One region of the Methylobacterium sp. 37f genome, then DNA from elsewhere that is predicted to be linked to it. Evidence: riboswitches for the same ligand, from Rfam matches in the RefSeq annotation. Region 1 holds a riboswitch; the other holds the start of a gene.
The links. Region 1 has a riboswitch for cobalamin ahead of J7U37_RS05285 (CbtB-domain containing protein). Riboswitches for the same ligand answer to the same signal wherever they lie in the genome.
Positions count from the first base shown of each region.

Region 2: it holds a riboswitch for cobalamin, as region 1 does, so the genes downstream of both, J7U37_RS18625 (TonB-dependent siderophore receptor) here and J7U37_RS05285 (CbtB-domain containing protein) in region 1, are expected to answer to the same signal.

Region 1 covers NZ_JAGHKN010000005.1:113,922-121,760, forward strand. Annotated here, with positions in the region: gene J7U37_RS05270 (hypothetical protein) at 1-640, opposite strand, end outside; gene cobO (cob(I)yrinic acid a,c-diamide adenosyltransferase) at 640-1,251, opposite strand; gene cobU (bifunctional adenosylcobinamide kinase/adenosylcobinamide-phosphate guanylyltransferase) at 1,248-1,781, opposite strand; cobalamin riboswitch at 1,866-2,059, shown strand; gene J7U37_RS05285 (CbtB-domain containing protein) at 2,132-2,308, shown strand; gene J7U37_RS05290 (CbtA family protein) at 2,336-3,091, shown strand; gene J7U37_RS05295 (DUF1636 domain-containing protein) at 3,084-3,560, shown strand; gene cobW (cobalamin biosynthesis protein CobW) at 3,557-4,591, shown strand; gene J7U37_RS05305 (DUF4349 domain-containing protein) at 4,588-5,502, shown strand; gene cobN (cobaltochelatase subunit CobN) at 5,519-7,839, shown strand, end outside.
Region 2 covers NZ_JAGHKN010000031.1:55,087-62,925, forward strand. Annotated here, with positions in the region: gene J7U37_RS18605 (efflux RND transporter periplasmic adaptor subunit) at 1-452, opposite strand, end outside; gene J7U37_RS18610 (hypothetical protein) at 543-1,058, opposite strand; gene J7U37_RS18615 (multicopper oxidase family protein) at 1,404-3,011, shown strand; gene J7U37_RS18620 (DUF2934 domain-containing protein) at 3,095-3,298, opposite strand; cobalamin riboswitch at 3,407-3,611, shown strand; gene J7U37_RS18625 (TonB-dependent siderophore receptor) at 4,094-6,208, shown strand; gene J7U37_RS18630 (PepSY domain-containing protein) at 6,208-7,671, shown strand.

The sequences.
Region 1 (7,839 bases):
TGGCGGCACCGTAGGTCTCGACGACCTCCGAGAATGGCACCCGCTCCGCTGTGAAGAGCACGGCCCGGTGCCGGATCAGATGGTCGGGGATCGCGAGGTTGCCGCAGGTCGCCGCCGGGGGCGGGGCCTGCTCCCACCCTTGCGGCAGGGGCTGCCACAGGAGTTCCGCCCCGATGGTCTGCCGCGTCGTGCCGAGGGCCTGGACCGCCCGGCCGAACGGCGTGTCGGTGGTCTCGAGCAGGCGGTTCATCTCCGGGGTCAGGCGGTCGGGCACGTACCAGTTGTCCGCCTCCGACAGGACGTGGTCGCCGCAGGCGAGCCGCACCTGACGGTAGCGGAGGACGGTGTCGGGGCCGGCATTCAGGCGCCGGCGCGTCTCCTCCGAGGCGGGCTTGTCCGCGCCGCGCTGCCGATTCGCCGCGAGCCGCGGCGTCGCGGCCATGCCGTGCTCGGCGCACCAGCCTTCGAGGGTCGCGGTGGCGGAGCGGCTGGCGAGCAGCCGGGCGTTCAGGCCCTCCACCACCGCCAGGGCCTCGACGCGGCCGAGATAGCTGGCCGGCCAGGCCGGCGCGGTTTCGGCGCAGGCCGGATGGATGCCCGACAGGATAAGGAGCCCGACCGGGCTGAGGGCGAAGCGCATCAGAATTCGATGCCCACCTGGGCCTTCACCCCGGCGGCGAAGTGGTGCTTCACGGAGCCCATTTCGGTGACGAGGTCAGCGGCCTCGATAAGGGCCGGCTTGGCATTGCGGCCGGTGACGATGACGTGGAGGTCGGGCCGGCGCGCCTGGAAGGCCGCCACCACTGCATCGAGGTCCAGGTAATCGTAGCGCAACGCGATGTTGAGCTCGTCCAGCACCACGAGACGGATCGTCGGATCCGCCATCAGGTCGAGGGCCTTGGCCCAGGCGTGCTCGGCGGCGGCGATGTCGCGGGCCTTGTCCTGAGTCTCCCAGGTGAAACCCTCGCCGAGGGTGTGCCAGTCGATCCGGTCCCCGAAGACCTGGAGCGCGTGCTTCTCGCCCGTGTCCCAGGCGCCCTTGATGAACTGGACCACGCCGACGCGCCAGCCATGGCCCAGCGCCCGCAGCATCAGCCCGAGGGCCGCCGTGGTCTTGCCCTTGCCGGGACCGGTGTTGACGATGAGAAGCCCCTTCTCGATCGTCTTGCCGGCGACCTCGGCGTCCTGCACCGCCTTGCGCTTCTCCATCTTTTCGCGATGGCGTTCGGCGTCGTTCACGGCGTCCGTCATGGGGTGGCTCCGGCTTGGGGTTTCACGATCAGGGGCAGGCCCGCCACCAGGAAGACGACGTGGTCGGCCTGCCGCGCGAGGCGCTGGTGCAGCCGCCCGGCGGCATCGCGAAACCGGCGGGCCAGCGCGTTGTCTGGCACGATGCCGAGCCCGACCTCGTTGCCGACCAGCACCACCGGGCCGGGCGCCGCCGCGCAGGCCGCCAGCAGCGCGGCGGTGGCGGCCTCCACGTCGGCCTCGGCCAGGATCAGGTTGGTGAGCCAGAGGGTGAGGCAATCGACCAGCACCGGCCCGGGCGCAGCGGCCACCGCCCCGGCCAGGTCCATCGGCACGTCCCGGGTGATCCAGTCGGCCGAGCGGCGCTTCCGGTGGAGCGCGATGCGGTCGCGCATCTCGTCGTCCCAGGCCTGCGCCGTGGCGAGGTACAGCCAGGGGGCGGGACAGGCCTCGATCAGCCCCTCCGCATGGGCGCTCTTGCCGGAGCGCGCGCCGCCGAGCACGAGGGTCAGTCTGGGAGGGAGGTTCGGCATGGGCCTCCTGTGCCCGAAATCGAGCCCCCGGGTCAAAGGCCGGAATCCGATCCGGGCCGCGTTGTCAGCGCGACGGCAACCGCGTAGAAGCGTGGATCGGACGGTGCCCCGGCGACGGGGTGAAAAGGGAATGCGGTGAGGGGGCGACCCTGAAACCGCAGCTGCCCCCGCAACTGTGAGCGGAGACGGGACTGCCATCGGCCACTGGAGCGATCCGGGAAGGCGGCAGGACCAGCGACCCGCGAGCCAGGAGACCTGCCGCCGAGAGTGGACCTGCCATCGAGCGTGGACCTTCCGTCCACCCGATCGATCCGTGACGGCCGCCGGCGGGGCGGCCAGGAGATGAACCGATGTCGACCAACACCCTCGTCCTGACCGGCACCCGCACCAACGAGCGTCTCGGCGCCGTGCTCGTGGCAGCCTTCCTCGGCCTCGGCCTCGTGTTCATGGCGGGCTTCGCCCCCGCGATGGCGCTGCACAATGCGGCGCACGACTTCCGCCACAGCCAGAATTTCCCCTGCCACTGAGCGCCTCCGCCTAAGGCAGACACCCCCATGATCATCCGGCTCGTGTCGGCGGCCCTGGTCGCCGGCTTCCTCGCGGCTGTGGTCGCGACGGGCCTGCAGCTCGCGCTCACCTCGCCGCTCATCATCGCGGCCGAGCGCTACGAGACGCAGGCCTCGGCAGATTCCGCACGCCTGTCGCCCGCCTCCCTGATCGTGCGCGTCCACGGCGGTCACGATCACGGCACCAAGGACCCGTCGGTCGCGGGCGGCGAGGTCGCGCCCGACTGGCAGCCGGGCCCCGGCCTGCCGCGCATGGCCTTCACGGCGCTGGCCACCCTGGTGGGCGGCGTCGGCTACGCGCTGCTGCTCGGCGCCGTGCTGTTCGCCTGCAACCGCGAGCCCAGCCCCGAGACCGGCCTGCGCTTCGCCATCGGGGGGTTCCTCGCGGTGGCCCTGGCACCGGCTCTCGGGCTGGCGCCGGAACTGCCCGGCATGGCGGCGGCGCCGCTCGCCGACCGCCAGTTCTGGTGGGTGATGACGGCGCTCGCCACCGCCATGGGGCTGTACCTCATCGCGATCCGGCGCGCGCCGATCACCATCGCGGGGGGCATCGTGCTCCTGGTCGCCCCCCATCTCGCGGGCGCGCCGGAGACCAGCCACGCCGCCTCGAACCTGCCGGCGGCCTACGCGGCGCAGTTCGCCGCACGCTCGCTCGGCATCGCCTTCGTGTTCTGGGCCGTGATCGGGCTGGCCTATGGCTGGGCCTGGGGATTGTTCGGCAAGGCCCGGACGGCCCATGCCTGACCAGTTGCAGGATCAGATACCCAAAGACTCGCCTCGGACGGACAGCGCCGCCGTCACGCTCTACGTCTGCGCCACCTGCCGGGCGGCCGGGGACGTTTCCGAGCCACGCGCCGGGGCGCGCCTGCTCGCCGCCCTCCAGGAGGCGGTGAGCGCGGGCGGTCATCCGGGCATCACGGTCGAGAGCGTCGAGTGCCTCTCGGTGTGCAAGCGGCCCTGCACGGTGGCGGTCGCGTCGCAGGGGCGCTGGACCTACGTCTACGGCGACCTCGATCCGGTCGCCTCGGCCGGCATCATCCTGGACGGCGTCGCGCTCTATGCCGAGACGCCGGACGGCATCGTACCGTGGAAGGCCCGGCCGCAGGAATTCCGCAAGGGCGTCGTCGCCCGTATTCCGCCGTTCCCGCCGCCGCTCCCGCCCACATTCCCGCCGCCCGTCGCGGCGCCCCCCCATCCGGACGCCGCCGAATGACTCTTGTCGCCAAGATTCCCTGCACGATCGTCACGGGCTTCCTCGGAGCCGGCAAGACCACGCTGGTGCGCCACCTCGTCGAGAACGCCAACGGCCGCCGCCTCGCGATCATCGTCAACGAGTTCGGCGATATAGGCTTCGACGGCTCGTTCCTGGCGGCCTGCGGCATCGAGGGCTGCGGCGACGAGGACATCGTCGAACTGGCCAACGGCTGCATCTGCTGCACCGTGGCCGACGATTTCGTGCCGGCCCTGAACAAGCTCCTCGACCGGGCCGATCCGCCCGAGCACATCCTGATCGAGACCTCGGGCCTCGCCCTGCCGAAGCCCCTCGTCCAGGCGTTCCAGTGGCCGGCCATCCGCTCGCGGGTGACGGTGGACGGCGTGGTCGCGGTGATCGACGGACCGGCCGTGGCGGCCGGCTTCTTCGCCGACGATCCGGCGGCTCTGGCCGCCCAGCGCGCCGACGATGCCAGCGTCGACCACGACAACCCGCTGGAAGAGGTGTTCGAGGACCAGCTCCTCTGCGCCGACCTCGTGGTGATGAACAAGGCCGACCTCCTCGACGAGGCCGGGCGCGCCAAGGTTCGGGCCGAGGTGCTCGGGCACCTGCCCCGCGCGGTTAAGATGGTCGAGGCCGAGCACGGCCGCCTCGACCCGCGCGTGATCCTGGGTCTCGAGGCTGCAGCCGAGGACGACCTCGACGCGCGCCCCTCCCATCACGGTGAGGGCGAGGACCACGACCACGACGATTTCGACTCGGTGGCCCTCCCGGTTCGGTCCGCCGCCACCGCCGAGGATCTGGCGATCCGCGTCGCCCGCGCCGCCGAGACCGCGGGCGTGCTCCGCATCAAGGGCTTCGCCGAGGTCACCGGCAAGCCGATGCGCCTCGTGGTCCAGGGCGTCGGCGCGCGGATCAGCCATCATTACGACCGGCCCTGGAAAGCCTCCGAGCCGCGGGACGGCCGCCTCGTCGTCATCGGCCTGAAGGGCTTCGACCAGGGCGCCGTCGCCGAGGCACTGGCGGGATGAATCGCCGCGCGGCCCTGCGGCCCGTCCCGGCCGGGCTCCGCCGGCGGCGGCTGCCGCTCGCCGCCCTCGGTCTCGCGGCCCTGCTCGGAATCGGGGGCTGCCGGGATGCCAGGCGGTCGGACACGCCCGCCGGCGCACCGGTGAGCGCCGCATCCCCGGCGCCCCGAACCGCGGTCAAGCTCGCCTATACCCACGAACTGACCATCGATCTTCCGGCGGATCGCGTCGGCGCGCACTTCGCGGCGGCGCGGGACCGCTGCGTGACCGACACGGTCCTCGACTGCACCCTGATATCGGCTTCGTTCGGCGAGAGTTCACGCCCGTCCGGGCGTCCCTCCGCAAAGCTCGACATCCGCCTTCCGCACAGCGCGGTCGCGGCCTACCTCGCCTTCGTTACGGCGCCCCTTCCGGGGGAGCAGGCGAGCGATGTCATCCTGCAGCGCCAGGCGACCCGGGCCGACGACCTGACTCCGACGATCGAGGATGGCGTGCGGCGGCTCGCCCAGCGCAAAGCCTACCGCGAACGCCTCGACGCCCTGGCCGCGAAACCCGACACCCGCATCGAGGATCTGATCCGGATCGCGCAAGAAATCGCCCAGGTTCAAGCGCAGATCGAGGAGGACGAGGCCAAGCAGCGCGGCCTCGAGCGGCGCGTCGAGACCGAACTCATCGCGCTCTCGTTCCAGGCCGACCAGGCACGCGCAGGTCCCCTCGCTCCGTTGCAGGAGGCCTGGGCCAGGGCCGGCACCATCTTCGGGGCGAGTGCCGGCGCGGCCTTGCTCTTCGCCATCTGGAGCCTGCCCTGGCTCCCCCTCGTCGCTCTCGCGGTGCTTCTGTTGCGCGGCCTCTGGCGCCTGCGCCGCCGCCGTCGCGGCGGCCTGCGCAGGCCCCTGTCGGAGGAGCGGCCATGAGGCCGCGGCACCCGCCATGCACCTGATCCGCATCGATACGGTCTCCCTCGACGAGGGTGAAGCCGCGGTCGATCTCGGTCAGGCGCCGGGCGACATCGTCTTCCTGTCCTTCACCGATTCCGACCTGTTCGGCATGGGTCAGGCCTTCGCGAAAACCTTTCCGGCGGGTTCGCCCGAAGCGCCGACCCTGCGGCTGGCCAAGCTCGCGAAGCTGCGCCACCCGATGTCGGTCGACCTCTACGTCGATGCGGTGATCGCCAAGGCGCAGATCGTCGTCATCCGCTGCCTCGGCGGCCTCGATTACTGGCGCTACGGCATCGAGCGCGCGAGCGCGGCCGCCCGCGCCAACGACGTGATCCTGGTGGTGCTGCCGGGCGACGACCGGCCCGACCCCCGCCTCGACGGCTTCTCCACCCGGCCGGACCTGGCTCCGGACCTCGACGGCTATTTCCGGGCCGGCGGCGCGGAAAACCTGCGCCGCCTGATCGGACGCCTCGCCGCCGAGATCGGATCGGCCGGGCCGGTCGAGCCGCCGCTCCCCCTGCCGCGCGGCTTCGTCGCATGCCCCGGCTGCGGTCCCGTCGACGACGCACAGGCGCTCGCGGCCGGGCGGCCGTTCCAGGCCCTTCCGGCCGAGGCGCCACTGGCGCTGCTGGTGGTCTATCGCTCTAGCGTCCTGTCCGGCGACACCGTGCCGATTGCCGCGCTCGGTGCAGCGCTCCAGGCGCGCGGCTTCGCCGTGATGGCCGTGGCGGTGTCGAGCCTGAAGGACCCGGCCGCGACGAAGCCTCTGCGGGCGGCGATCGCCGCGCACGGTCCCGCCATCGTGATCGCCGCCACCGCCTTCTCGGCGCGGGAGGACGCGGGCTTCGTCCTTGATGCCGCCGATTGCCCGGTCCTCCAGGCCTTCAGCATCGGTGCGGCGCGCGACGCCTGGGCCGCCTCCGCCCGCGGCATGGGCGCGGCCGATCTCGCCATGCAGGTCGCCCTGCCGGAATTCGACGGGCGCCTCTCCGGATTCCCGATCGGGTTCAAGGAGGAAGGTCCGGAGAGCCAGGGATTCGCCGAGCGCCGGGCCGTGCCGCATGCGGACGGCATCGCGGCCTTGGCCGACAGAGCCGCCGCCTGGGTCCGCCTAGCCCGCCTCCCCCGCACGGAACGCCGGCTCGCCCTGGTGCTCTCGGATTATCCGGCGCGCGGCGGGCGCGCGGGCTTCGCGGTCGGCCTCGACACCCCGGAGAGCGCGCGCGCGATCGTGTCGGATCTGGCCGAGGCCGGCTACGCGGTCGGCGATCTGCCGGAGGGCGATGGGCTGATGCGGGCGCTCACCCGGGGGCCGAAGGATTGCGTCGTGTCGCTCGACGCCTATCGGACCTGGCTCGGCACGCTGCCGGACGACGCCCGTGCGGCCCTCGATGCCGAATGGGGACCGCCCGAGGCCGACCCGGCCTGCCGGGACGGGGCCTTCCGCTTCGGGACCGTGCAGGCGGGAGCGGTCGCCCTGTTCCTCCAGCCGGATCGCGGACGGGCGGCGGACCGCAAGGCCGCCTATCACGACCCCGACGCGGTCCCGACCCACGCCTACCTCGCCTTCCACCTCGGCCTGCGCACCCGGTTCGATGCCCTGATCCATCTCGGCACCCACGGCACCACGGAGTGGTTGCCCGGCAAGGCCGTCGCGCTCTCGCCTGCGTGCTGGCCGGCGCGTTCCATCGGAGCGCTGCCGGTGGTCTACCCCTTCATCGTCGACGATCCGGGCGAGGCGGCTCCGCTGAAGCGGCGTCTCGGCGGCATCGCCCTCGGCCACCTGACGCCGCAGACCGGCGTGACCGGGCTCGACCCCGACGCCGCGCGCCTGCGTGACCTCGTCGAGGAATATTCCGACGCCAGCGTGCTCGATCCGCGCCGCGCCGCGATCCTGGCGCGGACCATTCTCGACGAGGCCGCTTCGGCCGGCCTGCTCACCGGCGCCGGGATCGATACCGGCACGCCGATGCCGAATGCGCTGGCGGCCCTCGACGCGCATCTGTGCGACCTCGGCGAAGTCACCGCCCGCGACGGGCTGCACGTGTTCGGCCGAGCCGGAGCGGCATCCCCGGACGACGTGGCGGCCTGCGCCGAGGGCGAGCGCCTCGGCCTGCTGCGCGCCCTCGACGGCCGTTTCGTGCCCCCCGGTCCCGCCGGCTCGCCGTCGCGCGGACGCACCGACGTGATGCCCACGGGCCGCAACCTCGCCACCCTCGATCCGCGTAGCCTTCCGACCCGGGCCGCCACCCTGCTGGGGGCCAAGGCCGCCGACGCGGTGGTCCTGCGCTACCTGCAGGACGAGGGCGCCTA
Region 2 (7,839 bases), on a different contig from region 1:
GGCCCGCCGGTGGCCGCCGCGGTCGCCGAAGACGCCCCCGCCTTCGGCATGGACAGCGGCACGGTGAGGATGTCGACCACGTCCCCCGCGCTGACGGTCACCAGCAAGTCGTGCAGGCCCGACTTGGCGAGCCACGGCACGGGCAGAGCGTAGGCCCCGTCCGCCGTCTTCTCGGCCGTCTGCTGGCCGTCCGGCGTCTCCGCCGTCAGGACGGCGTCCCGGACGGGCTGGTTCGTCCGGAAGTGGTCGAGGTAGAACGTCACCGAGGCATCCCGCAGGATGGCGGTCAACTCGAAGGCATCCGAGACGGCCTCGCCGCGCGGGGCGACGGACGTCAGCACCAGCGCGGGCGTGGCCCCGTCGTCGTGCCCCTCATGAGCCTGCGCGGGACCAGCCAGCGTACCGACCAGCAGCCACACCGCGCCCAGGGCGGCGGCAATTCGAAAAACCATGGGAGAAGCTTCCTCGCGTTCAAATCCCGGGCGTGCCCCCGCCTTTGGCGGGCACGATCCGACCGTCGAGCGCCTCGGGGGCGCCGTTCGTTACGCGCGGAGTCTGGGGGGCCTGGAGAGCGTCTCGGGTCCGAGACCGCGGCGGCGATCGACCTGCCGGGAGACGCGGACCACCCGTCCGTAGGCGAGCGTCGGCAAGGTGGCCGTGGCCGACAGGATGCCCGACGCGCAGCAGATCGGGGTTCCGCAGCGGGTGCCCGTGCACGGACCGGAGCAGCAGCCCCGCCCCGTGTCGTCGGAGATCAGCACCGCCACACGGACCACGGCCGCAGCGCCGAGCAAGACCTCTTCACTGAGGAGGGCTTTCTCACCAAGCAGGGCTTGTTTGCTGAGAAAGGCTTGGTCGCCGAGCACGGCGGGCATTCCCGAACCGACGGTCACCGCCGTGGCGATGTCGGGCGTTGCGGACGCGCCCGCCGGCGCGCTGGGCGCCTCCGCCGTCGTCAGGGCGGCCGTATCCGCAGGGTGATGGCCCTCGTGAGCCCGAGCAGCGGACGGCGCGACGTAGGCGATGATCATCACGATCACCGCCGCCATCAGGCGCACGAATTGCTGCTCGAATCTCATAGGGGCTGGTTACACCATTTCCTGACACCGAGAAATAGGTGGAATTCAGTATGACGGATCGGCAGACGATTTTTATCCTTAAAGATCTCATCACGCCGCGAATGTCATGGGCTCTGCTCTATCAATAGCCGGGAGGATGAGGCTAAAAGATTCGGTCAGAGGCCCATCTGAAGGCATCGCCGTCGAAACGACGGCCCCGTTACCAGGGCAGCGCCGATCGGTCCGCTACGTCCGCGATCGAAGCCCGGTTCGTTCGCGCAACGAACGGCCGCTGGATTGAATTCCAGCCGTCATGGGCGACCGCTTTATCGAAAGACCACCGACATGCAGCGGCGCACATTCCTGGCAGGTCTTGCAGGGGTCCTCGGAACCGGGCCCGCATCGGCTCAGATGAAGCACGACATGGGAGCCATGGGGGACATGGGACCCATGGGTGCCGGGGCCGGGCCGGGCGGCCCGTTGGCACCGATGGCCGGCACCGCGCCGGTCCTGCCGCAGGGGCAGCCGTTGAAGGAGCTGCCCCGGCTCCGCAACCGCTCGACCCGACCCGGTCGATTCGAGGCCACGATCGCGGCGCGCCCCGGCGTGGTCCGCTACGCGGAGGGCCTCGACACGCCGGTGCTGCTCTATGACGGCGGCCATCCGGTGATCGAGGCGCAGGAGGGCGACCGGGTCGCGATCACGTTCCAGAACGGCATTCCGGGGCAACCCTCCACGATCCACTGGCATGGGATGCCGGTGCCGTCCGACCAGGACGGCAACCCGATGAACCCCGTCGCGTCCGGGGCCGAACACGGCTACGCCTTCGACCTGCCCGAGGGCAGTGCGGCGACCTACTGGTTTCATCCGCATCCGCACGGCCTCACCGCCGAACAGGTCTATCGCGGCCTCGCCGGGCTCTTCCTGGTCAAGCCGAAATCCGATCCGATTCCGGCCGCCTATGGCGACACGGTCCTGATGCTCACCGATCTCCGGATCGCGGCGGACGGCACGATGCCGCCCAGCACGATGGTCGACCTGATGAACGGTCGCGTCGGCGACCACGTGCTCGTCAACGGCCAGAGCAATCCGGTGATGACGGTGGCGCCGGGCGAGAAGCGCCGCCTCCGGCTCGTCAACGCGACCAACGCGCGCTACCTGCGCCTGCGCTTCGCGGGCGCCCGCATGACCCTGATCGGCACCGATGGCGGCCTCGTCGAGGCGCCGGTCGCCGTCGACGAGGTGCTGCTCACCCCGGCCGAGCGGGTGGAACTCATCGTCTCCTTCGATCAGCCCGGCCCGGCCAAACTGACCACGCTCGCCTACGAGCGCGGCTGGATGGGACCGGGGGAGCCGAAGGAGGCGGGTAAGGTCCTGCTGACCGCGAACGTGGCGGGACGACCGGCGACGCCGCCACCGCCGCTGCCGAAGATGCTGCGGGCGATCGCCCCGCTCCAGGCCCCGGTCGTCACCCGCCGCTTCGTGCTGACGGAGGACATGGGCTCCATGGATCACGGTGCCATACCGGGCAGGGATCACGGTGCCATGCCGGGCATGGATCACGGTGGAACCGCGAAAGGCGGTGCCGCCTCCGCCAAGCCGCCCGGCAGCCACGACATGAAGTTCCTGATCAACAACAAGAGCTTCGACATGACCCGCATCGACGAGGTCTCGAAGGTCGGCCAGGTCGAACAATGGGACATCGTCAACCAGTCGGACATGGATCACCCGTTCCATGTCCACGGAACCCAGTTCCAGATCGTCGCCTACGAGAGGGACGGACAGGTCAGAACCCCGGGCTATCGCGCCTGGAAGGACACCGTGAACGTCGTGCCCGGCGAGACGGTCCGGCTCCTGCTGCGCCAGGACCAGCCGGGGCCGCGCATGTACCATTGCCACATTCTCGAGCACGAGGAACTCGGCATGATGGGCGTGCTCGACGTCCGATCCTGACGGTTTTCCGCCCCGGCAGGCGGCACGCGCCTCACCGCGGGCCTCGTCGGCCTGACCTCGCCCGAAGGCGAGCCATGCCAGCTTCACCGGGTGGTCGTGTCGGCCCCCGGCGGCGTCTCCGAGGCGGTCCGGTCGGCGGCCGGCTTGCGGCGGGCCTGCTCGGCGCGGAGTTCCCGCTCGGCCATCAGCCAGAACTCGACCTCGAAGCCTTCGGGACGGTGGTTGCGCTCCCAGATCTCGTGGGCGCGCTCGCGGACCCGTTCGAACGTGATCCCATCCTCGGACATCGTGCTTCTGCTCCTTCGTGACCGGCGATCGCAGGTGCGACCCCCGCCGCGGGGCCAACGCTCCCGGGAGCGAATCGTCCCCGTCGATTGACGCCGACGCCGGAAACCGCCTAGCTTCGGCGCGACGGTTCCTCGGATCGAGGATCAAAAGGGAACGCGGTGCGGGGCTCTGCCCCAACGCCGCGGCTGCCCCCGCAACTGTAAGCGGCGAGCCCATCATCAACACGTCACTGGGGGTTGCAAGCCTCTGGGAAGACGATGAGAGGGCGGTGACCCGCGAGCCAGGAGACCTGCCGTCAGTCGTGGTCACACGCGAAACGCATCGGGCGGGGTGTCCTGGTGGGTGTCGGGGCGTTCGCATGCGGCGAACGGACCGACCTCTTCGCGGTGACGTGCCACTCCGCGCGACCCGTCGCGTCAGCCGTCCCGTCGATGCCCGTCTGCGCCCGCGCGTCCCGCTCCCGTCCGCCTCGTCCGATCGCCCCGCGCGGTCCGGAGACGGCTGGCTTGCGGACAACGTCGCGTCCGGCACCACTCAGCGATTGTAACATTATAACATTCGCTTTAGCAGAGGTGGCTCGTCGGCCCTGGCCGATGCCCGCGCCCCTTCCCGGTTGTCCCATGGCCCTCGCCCAAATCCCGTCCCGATCCCCACGCGCCCGACGCGCACGGCAGGGCCAAGTCTTGCCCCTGATATCCTTGCCCCTGATATCCTGGCCCCCGATAACCCGCCCCCCGATATCCCGGCCCCTCACATCCTGGCCGCTCGCGGCCCTGCTCGGCGGCCTGCTGCCGATGCCGGCCGACGCCGCGCCCGGCGAATCCCACTCGGCCGTCACCCTGGAGACCCTGGAGGTCGCGGGCTCCGGGCGCGGCGGCCCGCCGCCCGCCGAGGGGCTGAACCTGCGCAGCTCGAGCCGCAGCGCCAGCCGCCTCGGCCTGACGCCCCTGGAAACCCCCGCCAGCGTCGACGTGATCGCGGGGGAGACCACGCGCCTGCGCGGCCAGAACACGGTGGCGGAGGCCGTCACCCAGAACGCCACCGGCATCACCACGGTGGCGGCCCCCGGCAACGGCAACGGCGCCTTCACGGCCCGGGGCTTCGCCGGCCCGAACTCGATCCAGCAGCTCTACGACGGCACCCGCCTGTTCGTCGGGGCGGGCACCGTCACCTTCCCGTTCGACACCTGGAACGTCGAGCGCATCGAGGTGCTACGTGGGCCGGCCTCCGTGCTCTACGGCGACGGCGCCATCGGCGGCGTGATCAACGTGGTGACCAAGAAGCCGGTCTTCACGCCCTTCAACGTGGCGCGCGCGGCCATCGGCTCGGATGGTCTGGCGCGCTTGGCCCTCGATTCCGGCGGTCCCATCGGGGAGGCGCTCGCCTACCGCCTCAACATCAGCGGCAACCGCGCCGCGGGCTGGATCGCGCCGGACGGCGACTTCCGCAATCTCGCGGTCTCGGGCGCCCTGACCCTGCAGGCGAATCCGGACCTCGCCATCACCCTGAGCCATGATTTCGGCTACCAGGAGCCGACGCGCTACTGGGGCACGCCGCTCATCGACGGGCGCATCCGCGATGCCATCCGGTTCAACAACTACAACGTCCGCGACGCCCAGATCCTCTGGACCGACAACTGGACGCAGCTGCGAGCGGAGTGGACGCCGAGCGCCGACATCACGATCCGCAACACCGCCTACCGGCTCCAGAGCCGGCGCCAGTGGCGGGACGTCGAGCAATACGCCTTCAACCGCGACACCGGGCGGATCGACCGCTCGGACTATCTCGAAATCTATCACAGCCAGGAGCAGATCGGGAATCGCCTCGACGCGACGATCCGGGGCACAGTGTTCGGATTCCGCAACGAATTCCTGGCCGGGTTCGACGTCAACGCCATCGCGTTCCGGCACACCAACAACTTCAGCTCCGAGGGCGGCGGCCTCACCACCAGCGTCGATCCCTTCGCCTATGACCCGGGTCTGTTCCCGGCCAATGGCCGCGCCACTCCGGCCTACGCCACCAACACTCGCCAGGCCTCGGTCTTCGCCGAGAACCGCCTGATCCTGTCCGATCAGCTCTCGCTGCTGGCCGGCATGCGCTACGACGCGCCGGTGCTGCACCGGACCAACCTCGTCACGGGCGCCGCCTTCGAGCAGGATTTCCAGGCGCTCAGCTACCGCTTCGGCGCCGTCTACAACCCGACCCCCCTGCTGGCGCTCTACGCCCAATACGCCACCGCCACCGATCCGGTCGGCAGCCTGATCTCGCTGTCGCAGAATCTGTCCGGTTTGAAGCTCTCCACCGGCGAGCAGGTGGAGGTCGGCGCCAAGGGCGTCGCCTGGAACGGCCGGGCCGAGTGGACCCTGGCCGGCTACCGCATCGTCAAGGACAATCCGATCACGCGGGTGCCGGGCGAGGCGGCGCTCGCGACCCAGGTCGGGCAGCAATCCTCCCTCGGCGTCGAGGCGGCCCTGAGCCTGCACCTGTTCGAGGCCTGGCGCATCGACGCCAACGTGGCCCTGCTTCACGCCCAGTACGACGCCTTCAACCAAAGGGTCGGGAGCGCAGTGGTCTCCTATGCCGGACGCCAGCCCATCGACGTGCCGGAGCGCGTCGGCAATCTCTGGGTCAATTGGGCCTTCGCCCCCGCCTGGGAGGCCCGGATCGGCCTGCAGCACGTGGGCGAGACCTTCAGCGACTTCGGCAACCAGGCGCAGCGCCCGGCCTACACCCTGGTCAATGCCGGTCTCGACCATCAGGTCACGCCGTCCTCGCGGCTGTCCCTGCGAGCCTACAACCTCTTCGACGAGATCTACGCGATCAGCGGCAACGCGGTGAACGGGGTCGGCACCAACTGGCTGCTCGGCCGCCCGCGCTCCTTCGAGGTGGCCTACAGCGTGCGGTTCTGATGCGGGCGCCTTCGACGCGGGCGCTCCTGAAGCCCGTCAAGCGCTGGCTGATCCTCGGCCATCGCTGGCTCGGCATCGTCACCGGGCTGTTCCTCGCCGCCTGGGTGCTGTCGGGGCTGGTGATGCTCTACGTGGCGTTCCCGGCCCTCACCGAGGCCGAGCGCCTGTCCCATCTCACGCCCATCGCCTGGGACCGGGTGCATCTCGGCCCCGACGCGGCCCTGGCCCGGGCCGGGCTCGACCCGCCCCCCGGCGGCCTCAGCCTGTCGATGCGGGGCGGGGCGCCGGTCTATCAGGTCACCACCCGCGACGGCGCGCGCCACGCGGTCTCGGCCGAGACCGGGCAGACCCTCGGCCCCATCGACGCGGCGGCGGCCGTGGCGTCGTTCGGGCCGGGCGCCACCGTGCGGGCGGTGCGGCGCGACCAATGGACGGTGCGGGACCGCTACGACCCTCTGCGCCCCTTCCACGTGGTGGCGCCGGGCGACGCGTCCGGCACCGAGCTCTACGTCTCGGCCCGCACCGGCGCGGTCGTGCTCGATACCACCCGCCGGGAGCGCCTGTGGAACTGGCTCGGGGCGATCCCGCACTGGCTCTACCCGACGCCCCTGCGGGCCCGGGCCGAGCTGTGGCGCGGCACGGTGCTGTGGGTGTCGGGGATCGCCATCGCGGGGGTGCTCAGCGGCCTCGTCCTGGGGATCTGGCGCCTCCGGCTGCGCCGGCCCTACGCCTCGGGGGTGACGCCCTATCGCGGCCTCGCGCGCTGGCACCACCTCCTCGGCACCCTCGGGGGCCTGAGCCTCCTCACCTTCGTGGCGAGCGGCTGGCTCTCGATGAACCCCAACCACTGGTTCTCGCCCCGCTCCCCGCCGGCACCGATGCGCGAGGCCTATGCCGGGCCTGTCCATCCCGTCGACCGCGCCGCCCTCGACGGCCTTGCTCTCGACGACCTTGACCGCGACGATAGGGCCCGACTCCACACCGTCGAGGTCCGGTTCACCCAGGTCGACGATCGGCCCGTGCTGATCGCCGCCGACGCGCGGGGTGGGCGGCGCGTGGTTCCGCCGCCGAGCCCGGAGGCCCTGCGGGCGGCCGCCGCCCGCGTCCTGCCGGAGGCCCGCATCGCCGAGATCGAGACGCTGACCGCCTACGACGCCTACTGGTATCCCCACCACGACACCCGGCCCCTGCCGGTGCTGCGGGTGCGCTTCGACGATGCCGCCGCGACCTGGCTCCACCTCGACCCGGAGACCGGCGCGCTCCTCGACCGCCTCGACGCCAGCGGCCGCCTCCAGCGCTGGCTGTTCGAGGCGCCGCACCGCCTCGATTTCGCGATCCTGTTCCAGGCGCGCCCGGCCTGGGACCTCGTGATGTGGCTCCTCAACGGCCTCGGCGCCGGCATCGCCGTCTCGGGCGTGATCCTGGGCTGGCGCCGCCTGCGCCGCACCGCGCGGGTGGGGTAGGGCCGGGCGGAACACGGCATCACCCTGCCGCCGCGCTCCGTCGGCAGCGACAAGCCCGGCACCCCGCCGCCCGAAGGGAGTCCGTGGCGCCAGCGGACGGCGGACCACGCAGCGCCCGGCCGCTCGGTATCCGGAGACGACCGCTTCTCGACCCGGTGGCGGCGGTGT